DNA from 3 places in the Janthinobacterium sp. CG_23.4 genome. Region 1 is predicted to be linked to each of the others. Evidence: predicted binding sites of a transcription regulator. Region 1 holds the regulator's gene; each other region holds the start of a gene.
The links. The regulator FNR, encoded in region 1, switches genes on or off when oxygen is low (the NO sensors DNR and NnrR bind a similar motif). The targets are predictions, from matches to a motif close to TTGATNNNNATCAA.
Positions count from the first base shown of each region.

Region 1 (6,138 bases):
TGCGCTGATCAAGGCTTCGTCGATTATCCTCGTGCTTGAGGGCGCAGGGGCGCGCTATTCGGCGCGCAACCAGCTGAGCGGCATAGTCACGCGGGTGCAGACGGGCGCCGTCAACACGGAGGTGGTACTGGACTTGCCGCGCGGCGGCACGCTGGCGGCCATTATCACGCAGCAGAGCTGCATCGAGCTGGGCATCGCCCTCGGCAGCAGCGTGACGGCGCTGTTCAAAGCATCGAGCGTGATTCTGGGCGTGCCGGCGTAAATTGCGTAGGTCGGATTAGCGGCGGCACGCCGCGTAATCCGACAATATTGTTGGCGTATCATGTCGGATTACGCGCATGCGCTAATCCGACCTACTCTTTTAATCGTTCAGCCTGGACAACCAAGCGGACGCTGCCGCCAGCGCCTGCTCCAGTTCCTGCGCCGTGTGCGCCAGCAGCGCCGGCACCTCGTCCACGCGGCCCGCGTCGATGGCTTCCTCGGTAGCAAACGCGGCGCTTATCAGGCGCTTCGTGCCGAGGGTGCCAACGGAGCCGCGTACGCTGTGCAGGATGCGCGCCACGTCTCTGTGGTGGCCAGCCTGCAACGCTGTTTCGGCGTCGCGCACGGGCTTCATGCCTTTGCTCAATGCGTCTTCCACCATGCGCCGCAGCACGCCGCGCCCTTTCGCATCGCGTCCCATCACGCGCATTAGCGGTGCCATGGAAAATACTTCCTCATCGGCAACGGCTACCGGCTCGGCTGTCTGCTCGGCTGTCTGTATGGGCGGGTGCTTATGCAGATGACGCAGGATGACTTCCATCATCTCTTCCACCACCACGGGTTTGGCGATGAAATCGCTGATGCCGGCTGTCATGCAGCGCGCGCGCTCGGACGCCAGCACGCCTGCCGTCATGGCGATCACGGGCAAGTTCAAGCGTAGTTCCGTGCGGATGATGTGGGTGGCGCTAAAACCGTCCATGACGGGCATTTGCATGTCCATCAGCACGATGTCGTAGCGCAGCGCTTCGGTGCGCAGCCGTTCCACCGCTTGCAAGCCGTCGCCCACCACGTCCAGGGTGGCGCCCATGTGTTCGAGGATGCCGCGTGCCACCGCCTGGTTCAAATGGTTGTCTTCCACCAGCAATAAATGCACGCCGGTCAGTTGCGTGCCGAGCGGCTGGTGCAGGATGCGCTGCACGTCGCCGTCGTTCTTGGCGATCAACGCCTGGTGCAGGGCATCGAACAGGCTCGATCCTGTGATCGGCTTCATCAGCACGACATCGGCCTCGGCCGCGCTGGAGATCGCTTCCAGATGGTTGCGGGCGAAGGCGTTGACCATCACTACGATGGGCTGGCGCTGGCCGCCGGCCGCCTGGCGGATGGCCTTGGCCGTAGCCAGGCCATCCATCACGGGCATGTGCCAGTCGGCCAGCACCACATCGTAGGGCTGCTGCTGTGCCAGGCGTTCTCGGTACAGTTCGATGGCGGCAAAGCCGGAATCGACTTCGTCGGCTTGCCAGCCCCACGCTTCGATCAGCTTGACGATCAGTTCGCGCGCGGTGCGGTTATCGTCGGCTACCAGCAGGCGCAGCTGGCCCAAGGCTGGCGTGCGCCGCGTTTCGGCTGCTTGCGCCAGCATCTCGAATGGCACGCTGAAAGAGAAGCGGCTGCCCTTGCCTTCGCTGCTGGCGACGGCGATGTCGCCGCCCATCATGTGGATCAGCTGCTTGCTGATGGCCAGGCCCAGGCCCGTGCCGCCGAAGCGCCGCGTGATGCTCTGGTCGCCCTGTGAAAACGCGGCAAACAGCTGCTGTTGCTGCAGTTCCGTCATGCCTATGCCCGTGTCGCGCACTTCGAAGCGCAGCCAGGCGCGCCCTTTCCCGCTTTCGGCTTTGCTGACGGCCACCACCACTTCGCCGTTCTCGGTAAACTTGATGGCGTTGCCAGCGAGGTTGACGAGGATTTGTAGCAGGCGCTGGGCGTCGCCTACCAGGCACCGCGGCACGTCGGGCTCGACGGCGATGGCCAGTTCCAGCTCCTTTTTGCCCGCATTCATGGTCATCGTCGTGGCCAGGGAATTCATGACTTCATCGAGGTCGAACTCGACGGGCGACAATTCCATGCGGCGCGCTTCGATCTTCGAATAATCGAGCACGTCGTTGAGGATGCCCAGCAGTGATTGGCCCGCCACGCGCACCATGGTCAGATACTTGCGCTGTTCCGTGTCGAGCTTGGTATTTCCCAGCAGGTACACCATGCCCAGCACGGCATTGAGGGGTGTGCGGATTTCATGACTCATATTGGCTACGAAGTCGCTCTTTGCGCGGTTGGCCGCCTCGGCCCGGTCGCGCTCCTGTTCCAACTCCTCCGCGCGTGCTTCGAGCTCTTGCTGCAGGCGATCGCGTTCGCTCATCAGGTCGTTGAACGCTTCCGTCAGTTCGCCGATCTCGTCGCGCTGCCGCACCGGTACCGGGCTGAAACGGCTACCGCTGGTGCGCAGCGCTTGCAGGGTGTCGCGCAGGCGTACCAGCGGCGACAGCAGGCGCACGGTAAGCCAGCCCAGAACAAAAGCGGCCAGCAGCGAAGCGAGGATGCCCCACAGCACCAGCCGGTACAGCACACCATCGAACGGCTCGAAGGCATCATCGACGGGCAGCGAGGTAGCCAGCAGCCAGTTCACCGATTTCAGGCGCTTGAAGCTGTTGACGGCCGTGATGCCGCGGCTGTCGGTGCTGATCATGCTGCCTTCGCCATCTTGTTTCAGCAGCGCGGTGGTCGCCAGATTGGTGTCCGGCTGGCGCGGCTGCAGCAAACGGCTGGGGTCGGGGTGCAGCACGTAGCGCGGCACGGCGCCGCGCGTGAGAATCGAGTAATAGCCGTTCTTGCCGATTTTTTCCGAGCGCAGGCGCCCCAGCAGGTTGTCCTTGTACAAACGCAGCACGCCGACCACCATGCCGGCCACCTGGCCATCGGCGGCCATGACGGGTGCGACCATTTGCACGATGGGCATGCCGCTCGACTTGCTCAGCATTGGCTCGGTGATCATGGGTAGGCGCGTGCGCAGGACGGTCTGGAAATACTCGCGCTCGGTGACGTTGATGCCTGCGCGCCCCTTGACGAGCGGCATGTCGGCCACGATGGCGCCTTGCGCGTCGAGTACCAGTACATCGTCGAACAGGACTAGCATCGAGCGCCGCGTATAGTATTGGCGCAATTGGGCGGGCTGTGCGATCAATTCCGGCGGCTGCTGCCTGGCCGTCAGGGTGACAATCTGCAGCAGCATGCCCAGCTTGTCGTCGAGCTCGGCAGCGGTACGCGTGATCAGCGAGTATTGCTGGCCCAGCAGTACTTGGCTGAAGTCGTCGCGCATGTGCTGCACCTGGATCATGGTGACCAGCGCGATCATGGCGATCGAGGTCAGGCTGGTGGCCAGGGCGACTTTTGCTTTAATGCCGAGAGGCTTCATGATGTCCTTTTGAGTACCGGGCGGCACAGACGGCAGATAACGCCTTCAAGAATTCTCCTATCAATACATTAACTTTGCAAGCGGCGCTGAGTAAATTGCCCTCCCCGTATGGGCTTTTGACGATGTTGCCATATAATTAAAGGATGGACGTCGTTTATTCACCGAAATTACGCTGAAATTGGCACACGGCAACTCTGTATGCAGTAAACTTGTTATTGCATTTTCTAAAAGGTACCGACATGACTGAAGCGCTCCTCACTCTCACCTTGCCCGCAGTGAACGTGGAAGCATTGCGTGCGCGATGTTCGACTTGCAGCATGCATCAATTGTGCCTGCCGATGGGTCTCGATGTGGGCGACATGGACAGGCTAGACCAGATCATCGGCCGTCGTCGCAAGATTGTGCGTGGTGCCTCGCTGTTTCGCATCGGCGATTCGTTCCAGAACTTGTACGCGATTCGTCTGGGGCATTTCAAGACGTACCAGATCAATCCTGGCGGCGAAGAGCAAGTGACGGGTTTTCAGATGGCCGGCGAACTGCTGGGCATGGATGCCATCAGCGCCGACCGCCACCACTGTAATGCGGTGGCGCTGGAAGATAGTGAAGTGTGTGAAATTCCATTTTCCAGCCTGGAACAATTGCTGGGTAATATGCCAACCTTGCTGCGCCATTTCCATCGCATGATGAGTCAGGAAATCACGCGCGAGCAAAGTGTCATGCTGTTACTGGGCAATATGCAGGCGACCCAGCGTTTTGCCGCCTTTATCGTCAACTTGGCTTCGCGTTATGAAGCGCGCGGCTATTCGGCCAGCAAATTTCAGCTGCGCATGTCGCGCGAGGAAATTGGTAACTACCTGGGGTTGACCATCGAGAGCGTCAGCCGCTTATTGTCGAAGTTTAAGAAGGAAGGCTGGCTGCGCGTTTCCAACCGCGAGATCGAGATCTTGCAGCCGGCAATATTGAAGGCCATTACGGCCGGCACGGACGCCTGCAAATAATAGCACCGTCAAAACCTGCTGCGCGTCGCGCTTTGCGGCCTGAGATGCTCGCTGTGCTCTTAGCCACAAATCACTGCCGCTCGCTACGGTTTTTTCCCGGCGCTGTACGTTATAGTTCTGCATCCGCCTGCAGCGCGATGCTGCGCTGCAGTGGCCAGGTCCAGATGCCGGACAGGCGCCACTCGCGTTTGTCGTTTTCCACCAGCACTTGCCAGCGGCTGCGCTCTAGCATCGGTAGCGCTACTGAGAAGTTGCCGGCCGCATCGGGCTGCACCAGTAGCTTGATATCTTTTTCCGGCAGGGTCGCATGCGCCAGGTGCAGCTGCAACGGACCCTGGTAAGCCTTGCCGACGCTGCGCACGGAACCACTGAGACGCGCCGACGCCACGTCATAGGACAGGCTGGTAGCCATCGCCAGCTTGCTGGCGACCGTGTCGCGTCGCAAGTCCTGGTTGATGGCCTTACCCTGCTTGTAATAATCGCCCACCACCAGCGCATCGGGCTGCGTAAACGCGATATACGCCATGCAGCTGCCAACGACCATGGACAGGCCGGGACCGATCATCAGCAGCCAAGGCCAGCGATGCTTGTACCATGGTGCAACGGGTGCTTGCAGCTTGAGGCTGTCGGACATTTTGTTCTCCTTGAGGGCAGGCCCTTTGGGCCTGACCCCAGCTTTTGCTTCTGGGTTGAAAATAAAGTAAAGCTAACGCATGTTTGATGCTGGCCCAACGGCGAAATGCCGGGGTCAGACCCGAGGGATCTGACCCCAACATCAACCTTAGCGCGGCACGATGAATACCGCGCCTTCACGCACATGCAACGCTGGGTTATCCAGCGAGTGCAATTCGATGGCAATCTTGTTCGAGCCCTTCTCGCCGACACCGTGCGGCACGCGCAGGCGGATGGGCCAGCCCAGCGTTTCCGTCGGCTGTAACGTCACCTCTTCGCGCGTCAGCAAGGTCAGGCCCGGCAAGCCGGAAACGCTGATTTTAAAATGCTGAGTTTGCTCCGAGGTATTCATGATTTGCAAGCGGTAAACGTTCTCGACCATGCCGTCTTCCACTTCGCGACCCATCGAACCGCGGTCGCGGATGACGTCCATTTTCAGGGGGGTGCGCAGGGCCAGTGAGGTACACACGGCGATGATGATCAGCCCCAGGATGGCGGTGTAGATCAGTACGCGCGGGCGCGTGGCGCGCTGGCGGATTTGCTGCGAACTGAAGTTGTTTTCCATCGCATGGTCGGTACTGTAGCGTACCAGTCCGCGCGGCCGGTCGACCTTATCCATCACGCTGTTGCAGGCATCGACGCAGGCGGCGCAGCCGATGCATTCATACTGCAGGCCGTTGCGAATATCGATACCGGTCGGACACACTTGCACGCACAGGGTGCAGTCGATGCAGTCGCCCAGCTTGTCGTTGTTGCCGGCCTTCTTGCTCATGGCACCACGCGGTTCGCCGCGTTTGGCATCGTAGGTGATGATCAGGGTATCCTGGTCGAACATGGCGCTCTGGAAGCGCGCGTAGGGGCACATGTATTTGCACACCTGCTCGCGCAGCCAGCCCGCGTTGCCGTAGGTTGCCAGGCTGTAGAACAAGACCCAGAACCATTCCCAGGGACCGAAATCGAGGGTGATCACCTCGTGCGCCAGTTCCTTGATCGGCGTGAAATAGCCGACAAAAGTAAAGC
Region 1 is NZ_JARXUX010000001.1:4,924,046-4,930,183, forward strand. Features, by position in the region: gene H4V96_RS22025 (TOBE domain-containing protein) at 1-262, shown strand, start outside; gene H4V96_RS22030 (response regulator) at 362-3,448, opposite strand; gene fnr (fumarate/nitrate reduction transcriptional regulator Fnr) at 3,688-4,446, shown strand; gene H4V96_RS22040 (FixH family protein) at 4,556-5,080, opposite strand; gene ccoG (cytochrome c oxidase accessory protein CcoG) at 5,228-6,138, opposite strand, start outside.

Region 2 (6,138 bases), 3.2 Mb from region 1:
TGCCCGCATCGAGCAAGCGCAGGCGCAGGCTGCGCCCTTCCAGGCTGCGCCGCACGTCGTCGGGCAATTGCGGTGCCAGCAAGCGATTCAACCCTTGCACGAACAGCCAGGAGGCGGGATACGACGGTAGCTTGGACAGCAATTCGGCCAGCGGTTCGGGCAGCCGGTACGCGGGGTACGCGGCGGCAGGCTTGCTCGTCACGGGCTTGGCAGGGACCGGGACCGGGACCGGCAACCTTTCCAGTTGATCTTGCATGGTGCTTCCTTTCGATGCGTTCAATGAGCGGCGTGTAGTTCCATGCCGGGCTGACCGTGCCAATAGCCGTCGCAGGCGGCGGCCGGCTGGCAGGCAGCCAGCTGGGCCTGGGCGCCGACGCCGCTGACCTGGCCGCGGCGCGCCCGGTCGAAAATGGCGATGACTTGTTGCGTATGCATGGCCTGTGGGCTGATGCGCACCACCGCCACGCCCATGTCGCGCATGACGTCGAGTTCGCGCACCAGGTTATAGACCAGCGCCGACTGCGTCTGCGTGCCATTGAGCACGAGGAATGGCACCTCATCGCGCGTGCGCAGCAGCAGCCCGTCCGGCTCTTCCAGGCAGCTATAACCGCAATCGTCCTTCGGCAGGTTGCGGTTACGCGCCGTGAAGCAGCGCGCGGAAAACGCCAGCGGCATGCGGCCGTAGGCGAATACTTCCGTCTCCAGCCCTTGCGGTTTCTGGCGCTGCATCTCGGCCAGTGCCACCCGTCCCATTTCCAGCGGCATCACCCAGCGCCGCGCACCCAAGCGCGCCAGCAGTTGCAGGCTGGGGCCATTGAACAGGTTCAGGTGAGGGCCAGCGACAAAGGAGACATCCTTTTGCATGCAGTGCACAGCGCCCATGTCATTCGCCTCGACCGCATAGCGGCCATTGCCCGTGATGCGGCGCAGGATCGCCAGTTCGCTGCCCGCCTCGATCAGCGCTTGCGTCGACAACACCACTTCCTTGCCGCTTGCAGCGAGCATGTCGGCGATATCGAGCCAGTCAGCCAGGCGCAGCTCGTGCCTGCGCGAGCATACGGTTTCGCCCAGATACACGATATCGACGGCGCTGCCGGCGATCTGTTGGTAAAACTCGAAGACGGTGGCGCGCGGCCAGTAGTACAGCAAAGGGCCCAAAGAGAGTTTCAGCATGCCTTTTCCAGTATCTTTTAAGTTACAAAACCGTAGCGAGCGGCTCGCAGCGAGGCCGAGAAGCGCAGCCGTGCTTGAGCACGGGGCCGCGCCCCGGGATGCGCAGCAGGTTTTGCTATTTCCAGGAGCGATGGTAAGCGCCCAGGGTGTGCTGCTGACCCTCGGCCAGCTTGTCCATGGCCGCCATCCAGGCCGGCTTGACGGCGTAGCGCGGATGACCTTCTCGGCAGGCGTCAATCGCTTCACGCCACACGCGCGTCACCTGCGCCACGTAGGCGGGACTGCGCTGGCGCCCTTCGATTTTCACGGCACGCACGCCCATGGCGATCAGTTGCGGCAGCAGCGCCAGGGTATTCAAGCTGGCCGGCTCCTCGATCGCGTAATACACTTCGCCATTGACTTCGAAACGCCCCTTGCACAGAGTCGGATAGCTGGCGTTTTCAGCCGGTGCGTAGCGCTCGATCAGCACGCCGTTCAAGCGCGACTCCAGACCGTTCGGTGTTTCCAGCCAGCGCACGGCCTTCGCTGGCGAGCATACGCCGTGGGTGTTCGGCGCCTCGCCCGTCGCATACGACGACAGTGCGCAGCGCCCTTCGACCATGACGCACAAGCTGCCGAAGCCGAACACCTCGATCTCCACCGCGGTCTTGCTGATCAGTTGTTCCACCTGCGCCATCGACAGCACGCGCGGCAGCACGGCGCGGGAGATGCCGAAGTGTTCGTGATAGAAGTTGATGGCTTCATAATTCGTGGCCGAGCCCTGCACCGACAGGTGCAGGCGCAGCTGCGGCTGGTGCTGGGCGGCGTAGGCCATCAGACCTGGATCGGCGACGATTATGGCGTCGATGCCCGACGCGGCGGCGCGGTCGATGGCGCTGCGCCACACGGCCCAGTTATGCGCCTGCGGATAGGTATTTAGTGCCAGCAGCACCTTGCGTCCGTACTGGTGGGCGTAGCGCACCCCCTCGGCGATGGCCTTCTCGTCGAAGTTGAGGCCGGCGAAATTGCGCGCATTGGTGGCGTCGCGAAAGCCCAGATAAACGGTGTCGGCGCCATTATCGACGGCCGCTTTCAGGGCGGGCAAGCTGCCGGCAGGGCAAACCAGTTCCAATGGTCCGGCTACGCAGGGGGCGGTGGTTGCTTCAAGCATCATGCTGTTCTCAGTCCTGTATCGGCTCAGGTGCACACTATAGCCCCGCCCATGCTGCCCAGTCGTTGATGCAGGTGAAGGAATACATGCATGGCTGGCGCACCTTCAACTTGCTTGACCTGGCTGTAAAATGCCCATCTTTCCTCCTGTTTGAAGGCCCACCATGCCCCGCAAAGCGCTGCTGATTTTCCTGCTGACCGTGTTCGCGCGCCGCCAACGGCCGCAGTTGCATCAGGTCGCCATCTTCGAGGCGCGCATGGCCAGCTGGAGCACCTATACGCCGCTGGAAATCTGCGCCCGGGTGCTGCCCACCTCTGTCACCAGCATCGCCGCCTTCTTTTGCGCGAGCTGGCTGGTCCTGCGCGAAACGCGCTGGAACAAAACCGCCTGAGGCGTAATGCCGTTCAGTTAGTGTGTTAGTGATGCTATTTTTAGCCCAAGAACCAGGACAGGGGTCGGTCACTTCGTGATCGGAATGTGCTCCATTGAAGCACATTCCCCCGGCGGGTCCGACCCAATCCACCCAAGTTAAGGAGCAAGCCCGCGCAATTGCTGGCAATTCAATGAAATAGTGCTTGACGTGGCACTGGCTTTGCGCGGCCGCCGCCTTGCTGACCTCTCTTTTTTCGACAGCGGCAAGGCGGCGGCCAATGAAGGTCTTTTGATCTTCATTGGCCCTTCATGTCGCTCGCTTCCTTGCTGTCCGATTTCTCCGACCATCTTCAATCCGACCAGTTTCGGCTTAGCGCCCGCCATCCTGATCATCCGATGGCGTTTCAACGTCGCCGCAAACTGCCGCTGCCATCCTTGGTGGCGCTCATGCTCACCGGCATGCGCAAGAGCGTGCAAACCGAACTTGATGAATTCTTTGGCCATCTGCAACAGCAGGCGCAACTGACGCACCAGGTGAGCGCCCAGGCTTTCGCTCAGGCACGCTCAAAACTTGCTACCACGGCCATCCCAGAGCTTAACGACTGGCTCATTGCACAAGCACAGCAGCATGGCTACCTGCCGCGCTGGCACGGTTTCAGGCTGGTCGCCGCTGACGCCTCGACCGTTCGCTTTGGCTTGCGCGCCAGCCATGTCAAACGCGCCGCCGTGGCCGATCAACTGGTGTTTGGCTTGTTTCTGCCCGGTGCCGAATTGATGCTCTCGGCCTCGCTATACAGTACCGACGTCGGCGAACGCCAGATGCTGTTCGAACAGCTCGACCAGCTTGGCAAGGAAGATCTGCTGTTGCTGGACCGAGGCTATCCATGTTACTGGATGCCCGCCGTGTTGAACCAGCGCCGCATTGCCTTCTGCATGCGCGTCGAACAGGCGCGCGGTGGCGGCTTTCCCTGCGTCAATCAGTTTCTGAAGTCGGGGCTGCAGGAGCAGATCGTCACGCTGCGGGCGCCGGATCGGCGCGATGCGCTTGACTATGAATGTCCCGCTGAACCGCAGACCGTGCGCCTGATACGCCACGTTGCCTCGACCGGCAAGGTGCGTGTTCTGATGACCAATTTACTGGACGTTGAACAATTCCCTGCCGCATTGTTCGGAGACCTCTACCACCAACGCTGGCGCATTGAGGAAGCCTTCAAGCGCATCAAACACCGCCTCCATCTGGAGCACGTGACGGGACTGTCACAGCAGGCCCTGATGCAGGATCTGGCCGCCAAGGTAATATGCGATAACCTGCAGGCGTTGGCGAGCTGTGCCGCCGGCCAGCAAGATGCATTGCCGACGGACAGACGCATCAACCGCGCCTATGTCCATTCGGTACTCAAGCCGCTCTTGCCATCGTTGCTGCTTGGGCTGGCGGCAGCACACTTGCTTGCCGACGCGCTGGCTCTGATCGCCAAGCGAACGTTTCTACATCGCCCAGGACAATCAAGGTCACGGCAAACCAACGCCTACAAGCCCCATAAATACATGGCCTACAAGGCTGCTTGATGGCAGCCTGTTGCTTAACTTGGGTGGATTGGGGTCCGACCCCAGCTCTTGCCTCTGGGGTTAGCGAATTTACTGGCACTCATAAATCACGCCAAAATCCTTAACTGAACGGCATTACCGCCTGAGGTGGTTTTTTCACCTGGATCAAGGATACGCACAGCGCTTGCACGCCACCTTTGACATCACTACATTTAGTCGATAGTCTTCAAAAAAACACCGTATGTTGTGTTTATTGGAGGTTCCATGGCGACAAATGCAGTTTCCCCCACACGCGGCCAGGTCGATGTCGCCGCGTCCATCAATGAATACCTGGAGCGGCGCGACTGGCGCGTCAACGCCAACGCTAACCAGGGATACTCCCTCGGTGGCCTGATCCTCAATGTGTCGGGCAAGGTCATCGCCAACTACTGGCTGGACCAGGTGTATCCACCGGAAGTGGGCGCGGCGCACCGCGAAGCGGCGCTGCACATCCACGACCTCGACATGCTGGCCGGCTATTGCGCCGGCTGGTCGCTGCGTACCCTGCTGCATGAAGGCTTGAACGGTGTACCAGGAAAAGTTGAGTCAGGCCCGCCGAAACACATGTCGAGCGCCATCGGCCAGATCGTCAATTTCCTCGGCACCCTGCAAAACGAATGGGCCGGCGCGCAGGCGTTCAGCTCCTTCGACACCTATATGGCGCCCTACATCCGCAAGGACAGCCTGCGCTACGAAGACGTGCGCCAATGCATGCAGGAGCTGATCTTCAACCTCAACGTGCCATCGCGCTGGGGCACGCAGACGCCGTTTACCAACCTCACTTTTGACTGGGTTTGCCCGGACGACCTGCGCCAGCAGATTCCCGTCATCGCCGGCCAGGAGATGGACTTCAGCTATGGCGAGCTGCAGGCGGAGATGGACATGATCAACCGCGCGTATATCGAGATCATGATGGCGGGCGACGCCAAGGGCCGCGTCTTCACCTTTCCCATCCCCACCTATAACATTACCGAGGACTTCGACTGGCATAGCGAGAATGCCGAACGGCTGTTCGAGATGACGGCACGCTACGGCTTGCCCTACTTCCAGAATTTCATCAATTCGGAACTCAAGCCGAACATGATCCGCTCCATGTGCTGCCGATTGCAACTGGACTTGCGCGAGCTGCTTAAGCGGGGCAATGGCCTGTTCGGCTCCGCCGAGCAGACCGGCTCCCTGGGCGTGGTGACCATCAACTGCGCGCGCCTGGGCCACCTGTGGCGCGGCGATGAAGTGGCGCTGCTGGCTGACCTGGACCGCCTGCTGGAACTGGGCAAGAAAAGCCTGGAAATCAAGCGCCGCACCATCGAGGACCTGATGCAGCAAGGCTTGTTCCCCTACACGCAGCGCTACCTGGGCACCCTGCGCAACCACTTTTCCACGCTGGGGGTCAATGGCATCAACGAGATGATCCGCAATTTCAGCAGCGACGCGTATGACATCACGACGCCGCAAGGCCATGCGCTGGCCGTACGCCTGCTCGACCATGTGCGCGCCCGCATGGTGGCATTCCAGGAAGAGACGGGCCACATGTACAACCTGGAAGCGACACCGGCCGAGGGCACCACGTACCGCTTTGCCCGCGAAGACCGCAAACGCTATCCGGCCATCGTGCAGGCGGGCACGCCCGAGCAGCCGTATTACACGAACTCGTCGCAGCTGCCCGTGGGCTACACGGACGACCCGTTCGAGGCTTTGGCCATGCAGGACACACTGCAGCGCAAATATACGGGCGGCACGGTACTGCACCTGTACATGACGGAAGCGCTCTCGGACGCCAACGCCTGCCGCGAGCTGGTAAAGCGCGCCCTGAGCCGCTTTTCGCTGCCCTACATCACGCTCACGCCCACGTTTTCCAT
Region 2 is NZ_JARXUX010000001.1:1,753,605-1,759,742, reverse strand. Features, by position in the region: gene H4V96_RS08010 (SCP2 sterol-binding domain-containing protein) at 1-256, opposite strand, end outside; gene H4V96_RS08005 (U32 family peptidase) at 277-1,173, opposite strand; gene H4V96_RS08000 (peptidase U32 family protein) at 1,289-2,323, opposite strand; gene H4V96_RS07995 (hypothetical protein) at 2,487-2,714, shown strand; gene H4V96_RS07990 (IS4 family transposase) at 3,005-4,261, shown strand; gene H4V96_RS07985 (ribonucleoside triphosphate reductase) at 4,505-6,138, shown strand, end outside.
Region 2: a site for FNR is predicted at 4,396-4,409, ahead of H4V96_RS07985 (ribonucleoside triphosphate reductase). Genes of this name have one in related genera too.

Region 3 (6,138 bases), 3.0 Mb from region 1:
GGACGGGTCGGCCAGGCGCAGGTTGTCGCGCAGGCTGTCCTGGAATAGTTCCGTCTTCTGCGTAAACAGACAGGCGCGCGAGGCGCTGACGATCCCCGACAGCGGTGCCAGCTCGCGCGCGGCGATGGCCAGCAATGTCGACTTGCCCGCGCCACTGGGACCGATCAAGGCCACGCGCTCACCGTGCGCGATGTGCAGCGAGACGTCATGCAAAATGGCGACATCGCTGCCCGCATGCGCGGCACTGATGCGTTCCAGGCGCAAGCCGTTTGCGGCTGCGGCGGGCGACAGCGGTGACTGTTCCAGGCTTGCCAGGCACGGCGCCAGACGGCGCATGGCCAGCAGCATGCGACCCGCTTCCAGCGCGCCACGGCGCAGTCCCGCAAACGGTTCCACGGCCGTCAGGGCAATCAGCAAGGCCAGCGCCGCCAGCGGCAGGTTCAGCGCCTGCTGCTGCACCAGCGCGGCCACGGCCAGCAGCACGCCGGCCAAGGTCACGCTGGCGGCCACGCCATACGCGGCACTGGCCGCCGTATCGAGGCGCAGCAAGGCGAAATCGGCTTGCGCCAGCGAGCGGTCGATCTGTCCCAGCGCCGCGCATTGGGCCTCGATGCGGCCCGCCATCACCAGGTCCGTCTGGCCGGCCATCAGGTCGATGCTGCCGGAACGTAATTTTTCGATGGCGCGCGAGCGCAGGATGGCGGGACGGCGGGCACGCTGCGCCACAACCGAGCTGATGCCGCCGCCGGCCGCCAGCAGCCACGCGGCCAGGCCCAAGCCCAGCTGCCACTGCAGCACGCCCAGCGCGATGCCGGCCAGCAAGGCCACGCACAGCGCCGTAAAGGCCGGCACCAGCAGGCGCAAATACAGCGCTTCGAGCGCATCGATATCGGCCGTCAAGCGGAACAGCAGCTTGGCAGGCTGGCGCAGCAAGCGACTGGCCGCTTCCGGGCGCGACCAGGCACGGAACAGTTGCACGCGGATGCTGGCCAGGGCGGCGAAGGTGGCGTCGTGCGTGACGAGACGCTCCGCATAGCGCGAGCCCGTGCGGCCGATGGCGAGCAGGCGGATGCCGGCCGACGGGCCGAACACGTCGAACAGCACGGCGGTGGACGCATGCAGGCCAGCAAGCGAGGTGGCAGTGATGAACCAGCCAGACAAACCCAGCAAGGCCATGCCGGCTACCGCCGTCAGGGCCGCCAGCATGGCGCCAGCAATCAATTTGCCGGGCTGGGCCAGCAGCAATTGCCGCAGGACGCGATGGCGCATGAAGGAAGTTTTCATGCGCGTCCTTCTTCCTTCTGTGCCTGCGGCTGCGGCTGCGCCTGCATGTGCGCCTGCACATCGACCTGCACCGTGCGCTGCAGGCGGCCAGCCAGCACGGGGTCGTGCGTGGCGACGATCATGGTTTTGCCCCTTGCCAACGCCAGCAAGGCGTCCGTGACGCGCGCCGCCGTCTCACTATCGAGGTGGGCCGTCGGTTCATCGACCAGCAACAGGTCGGCATGCGGGTGCAGGGCCACGCGGGCCAACGCCAGGCGCACCGCTTCGCCGCCGGACAGGCCCTGGCCCCCATCGCTGAGCATGACGGCCGGTTGCGCCTGAGCCACGGCGGCCAGGTCGGCCAGATGCAAAGCCTGCGTCACTTGCGCGGCGTTCGCGCCAGCGCGGCCCAGCGTCACGTTCTGGCTGACGGAGGCGGCAAACACGTGCGCACGCTGGCCCATCCAGGCCATGCGCTGGCGCAAAGTATTGACCGTGCTGTCGTTCAGGCGCACGCCGCCGATGCGGATCTCGCCGCCGCTGGCGGGCAGCAAGCCAGCCAACAACGAGAGCAAGGTAGTCTTGCCGGCGCCGCTGGCACCGAGCAAGGCCACGTGTTCGCCGGCATGCACGGTCAAATCGAAGCCGTCGAATACGCGCGCTTCGCCAGGGTGAGCAAAGCGCAGCTCACGGACGTCGACGGCGGGCGGCGGCGCCAGCGCCATGGCGGCGGCGGAGACGGCAGCTGCTGGCATGCCGGCGCCAGGCAGGGGCACGCCATCGGCCACCAGGTCATGCAAACCGGCCAGCCCCGCTTCGCCGGCCGCCTTGTCGTGCCAGACGGCGGCCAGCTCGCGCAGCGGCTCGAAGAATGCGGGCGCCAGCAGCAAGATGAACAAGCCCTGCCCCAGGCTGAGTTCCCGGCCCCAGGTGCCGAAATTGATGCTGCCGAGCAAGGAGAAGCCAATAAACGCCGCCGCCATGGCAACGCCCAGCGCGGAAAACAGTTCCAGCACGGCGGACGACAGGAAGGCGATGCGCAGCACGAGCATCGTGCGCCGACGCACCGATTGCGACGAGGCATCGAGCCGCTCGGCCGTGGCGTCGACGGCGCCCAAGGCGCGCAGAGTGGCCAGGCCGCGCAGCCGATCCAGCAGGAAGGCGTTCATGCTGCCCATTTCCACCATCTGCGCGCGGCTGGCCGCTTGCGCGCCCATGCCCACCAGCGCCATGAAGACGGGAATCAGGGGGGCGGCAACGAGCAAGATCAAGGCGGCAATCCACGACAGCGGTGTCACCACAGCAAGGATCACTAGCGGCACGAGCAACACTTTCCAGCGCGCCGGCTTGTAGCGCACCAGGTAGGGCACGATGGCTTCGGCCTGCTCGGCGATGACGCTGGCCGCCTGGCCCGACTGCGCGCGCTGGCGATCGAGCGGCGAACGGCGCGCCAGCGCTTGCGCCACCTGGACGCGCAAGGTAGACAGGTGCTCGCGCGCCGCCGCATACATGCGCCGCGCACCCCACGCTTCGCAGCCGGCGCGCAGCACGCCCAGCAGCAGCACGCCAGCGGCCGGCAGCAGGGCCGCGCGCCAGAGTGCACCGCCCTGCATGGCTTGTACGGCCCAGGCCAGCAAGGCCGCTTGCGGCAGCCACAGCAAGGCGGCGCCACCTTGCGCCAGGCTGGCGACACGGGGAAGAACAAAGCGGGGCAAGGATAGGGGCGGGGACGGCAGTGGTGACAGGTTAGGCATATCTATACTTCTTGAGTTTTCAGAATTTTCTGTAAATTCGATTCTTAGTATAATACTGCGAAACATGACATATATCAATTGACCCCACCCGAATGGCGTGAAAAAATCCAGATAATTATGAAAACTCAACATATTCAAATGACGCCGCTGATCCTGACCTTTGTCAGCCATTTCGGCGAGATGGGCAGCCGCTGGGGCTTTAACCGTACGGTGGGGCAAGTGTATGCCTTGTTATTTGTCGCAGAACATCCTTTGCACGCGGACGAAATTGCGGAGCACCTGAGTTTTTCCCGCTCGAACGTCAGCATCGGCTTAAAGGAGTTGCAGGGCTGGGGCTTGATACGCCAGTCGCGCATTCCGGGCGACCGACGCGAGTATTTTTCCTCGCTGGGCGATGTATGGCAAATCTTCCGCGTCGTGGCCGCCGAACGGCGCCGCCGCGAAGTGGCACCGACCCTGACGGTGCTGCGCGAATCGCTGCTGGCACCGGCCACGCAAGCCGGCGACCAGTATGCACAAGAGCGCATGCGCGAAATGTATGAACTGGTTAACCTGGCCAACACCTGGTTCGACGACTTGCAGCGCCTATCGCCCGAATCGATGGCGCAACTGATGAAAATGGGCGCCAAGATGCAAAAGCTGCTCAATGCCAAGGACCGCCTGTTCGGCAAGAGCCCCCACGACGACGAAAAATAAGGCCCGCATGCGCCTGCAGCGGCGCCACGTATACACGCCGCATACGCGCAGCAGCTGACTATTTACACCATCTTTATACCGCTCTGGCTATGCTCGTTGGCACGACAGCCAACCTTGCGAAGGAGCATCCATGCATGAATCCCCATTCCAGTCTCGCGCACGTAGCGTGCTACGCGAGCATTTGCCGGCACGAGAACGGCTGCGCCTCGCGCGTCGGGCGAGCAAAAAAAAGCTGTCGGTATTGTCTGCCCTGCTATGCTCGGCGCCGCTGGTGTATTTACTGAGCGTGCTGCTGTTTGCGCAGCCGTGAGCTGATACGCGAAACGCAAATCACGAGGGGAAGATGCAGTGCGGCCGACTCATGGCGCATGCTGTGTGACCAGTATGAACTGGTCCGCCCAGAGGGAATCGAACCCCCATTCACGGTTTAGAAGACCGTTGTCCTATCCGTTGAACGATGGGCGGAAAGGTGCAGTATTTCAATTCATGCGCCAGCCATGAAATGCCTGCGCAGAATAGAAAACGGGCTGTCATTTCTGACAGCCCGCTTATGACTTTGGTCGGAGTACAAGGATTCGAACCTTGGACCCCCTGGTCCCAAACCAGGTGCGCTACCGGGCTGCGCCACACTCCGCAGAAAAGATAATAACGCCCCCAAGCAATTTCGTCAATTGGCATAGACGAATTAGATGGAAATACCTATCGCGCCTGCCCTGCCCTGGCCTGTCCAGCACTTTCCTGCTTAAGCGCTGACTTTATCGGCAATGCGGCGCGCCATCGACTCGGCCTTGTCCTTATGCTTGGCTTCCACCATGACGCGTATCAACGGTTCGGTGCCCGAAGCGCGGATCAGCACGCGGCCCGTGTCGCCCAATTCGGCCTCGACCATTTCTTTCTCGGCCACCATGGCGGCATTTTTCTGCCAGTCGAAACCGGGCGCTACGCGCAGGTTGATCAGGGTTTGCGGGAACAGCACCAGCTCAGCCAGGCACTGCTGCAGGTTCTGGCCGCTGCGCTTGAGTGCGGACAATACTTGCAGCGCGGAGACGATGCCATCGCCCGTCGTGTGGCGATCCAGGCACAGCAAATGGCCGGAGCCTTCGCCGCCCAGTATCCAGCCCTTTTCCTGCATGACTTCCAGCACGTAGCGGTCACCTACCTTGGCGCGCGCAAAGCCGATGCCCTGCTGCTTGAACAGCACTTCCAGCGCCATATTCGTCATCAGGGTGCCCACGGCGCCAGCCACGGGGCCCGTCGCCAGGCGATCCTTGACCATCACGTACAATAACTCGTCGCCGTTATACAAACGCCCCGTGGCATCGCACATGATCAGGCGGTCAGCGTCGCCATCGAGGGCGATACCGAGATCAGCGCCATGCTCGACAACAGCGGCAGCCATGGCCTTGGTTGCCGTGGCGCCAAAGCCCGCATTGATATTGAAGCCATCGGGCTTGTTGCCGATGGCAATAACTTCCGCACCCAACTCATGAAACACGTGTGGCGCGATATGATAAGCGGCACCATGCGCGCAATCGACGACGATCTTCATGCCACGCAAGTCCAGCTCGTTCGGGAAGGTGCTCTTGCAAAATTCGATGTAGCGGCCCTGGGCATCGTCCAAGCGCTTGGCGCGGCCCAGCTTGTCCGATGGCACGCAGGCCATCGGTTCGTCGAGTGCCGCCTCGATTTCCAGTTCCACGCTGTCGGGCAGCTTGCTACCCTGGGCGGAAAAGAACTTGATGCCATTGTCATGGTAGGGATTGTGCGAGGCGGAAATGACCACCCCGGCCGACAGGCGCAGCGCCCGCGTCAGGTAAGCGATCGCCGGCGTCGGCATGGGGCCGGCCAGCATCACGTCCACGCCAGCGGCCGACAGGCCCGCTTCCAGCGCTGCTTCCAGCATGTAGCCGGAAATGCGTGTGTCCTTGCCAATCAACACTGTCGGGCGCACCTTGCCACCTTGCGACTTGGCTAGCACCTTGCCGGCCGCATAGCCGAGGCGCATGACGAAATCGGGGGTGATCGGAGCCGTGCCCACCAGACCGCGGATGCCATCGGTGCCAAAATATTTACGCGTCATCGTATTTCTCTTTTTGTTGTTTATGATAAATTTTACAATATTAATGTGCCATGCGCCAGACCTTCAATGCATCGACGGTTTCAGCCACATCATGCACACGGATAATTTCTGCGCCTTGCGCTACCGCAGCTAGCGCCCCGGCAACACTACCGGCAAGGCGCTGCTCCACGGCACGCCCAGTAACGGCGCCTATCATCGACTTGCGCGACAGCCCCGCCAGCACCGGCAAGCCCAGTTCGCTGCGCAGCTGGCGCGTGGCGCGCAGCAAGGCGTAGTTCTGCTCCACCGTCTTGCCAAAGCCGAAGCCGGGATCGACGCACAGGCGTTCACGATCGATGCCGGCTG
Region 3 is NZ_JARXUX010000001.1:1,877,644-1,883,781, reverse strand. Features, by position in the region: gene H4V96_RS08585 (ATP-binding cassette domain-containing protein) at 1-1,284, opposite strand, end outside; gene cydD (thiol reductant ABC exporter subunit CydD) at 1,281-3,017, opposite strand; gene H4V96_RS08575 (GbsR/MarR family transcriptional regulator) at 3,156-3,713, shown strand; gene H4V96_RS08570 (hypothetical protein) at 3,844-4,023, shown strand; tRNA gene H4V96_RS08565 (tRNA-Arg) at 4,104-4,178, opposite strand; tRNA gene H4V96_RS08560 (tRNA-Pro) at 4,271-4,347, opposite strand; gene glmM (phosphoglucosamine mutase) at 4,456-5,793, opposite strand; gene folP (dihydropteroate synthase) at 5,834-6,138, opposite strand, start outside.
Region 3: a site for FNR is predicted at 3,082-3,095, ahead of cydD (thiol reductant ABC exporter subunit CydD). Genes of this name have one in related genera too.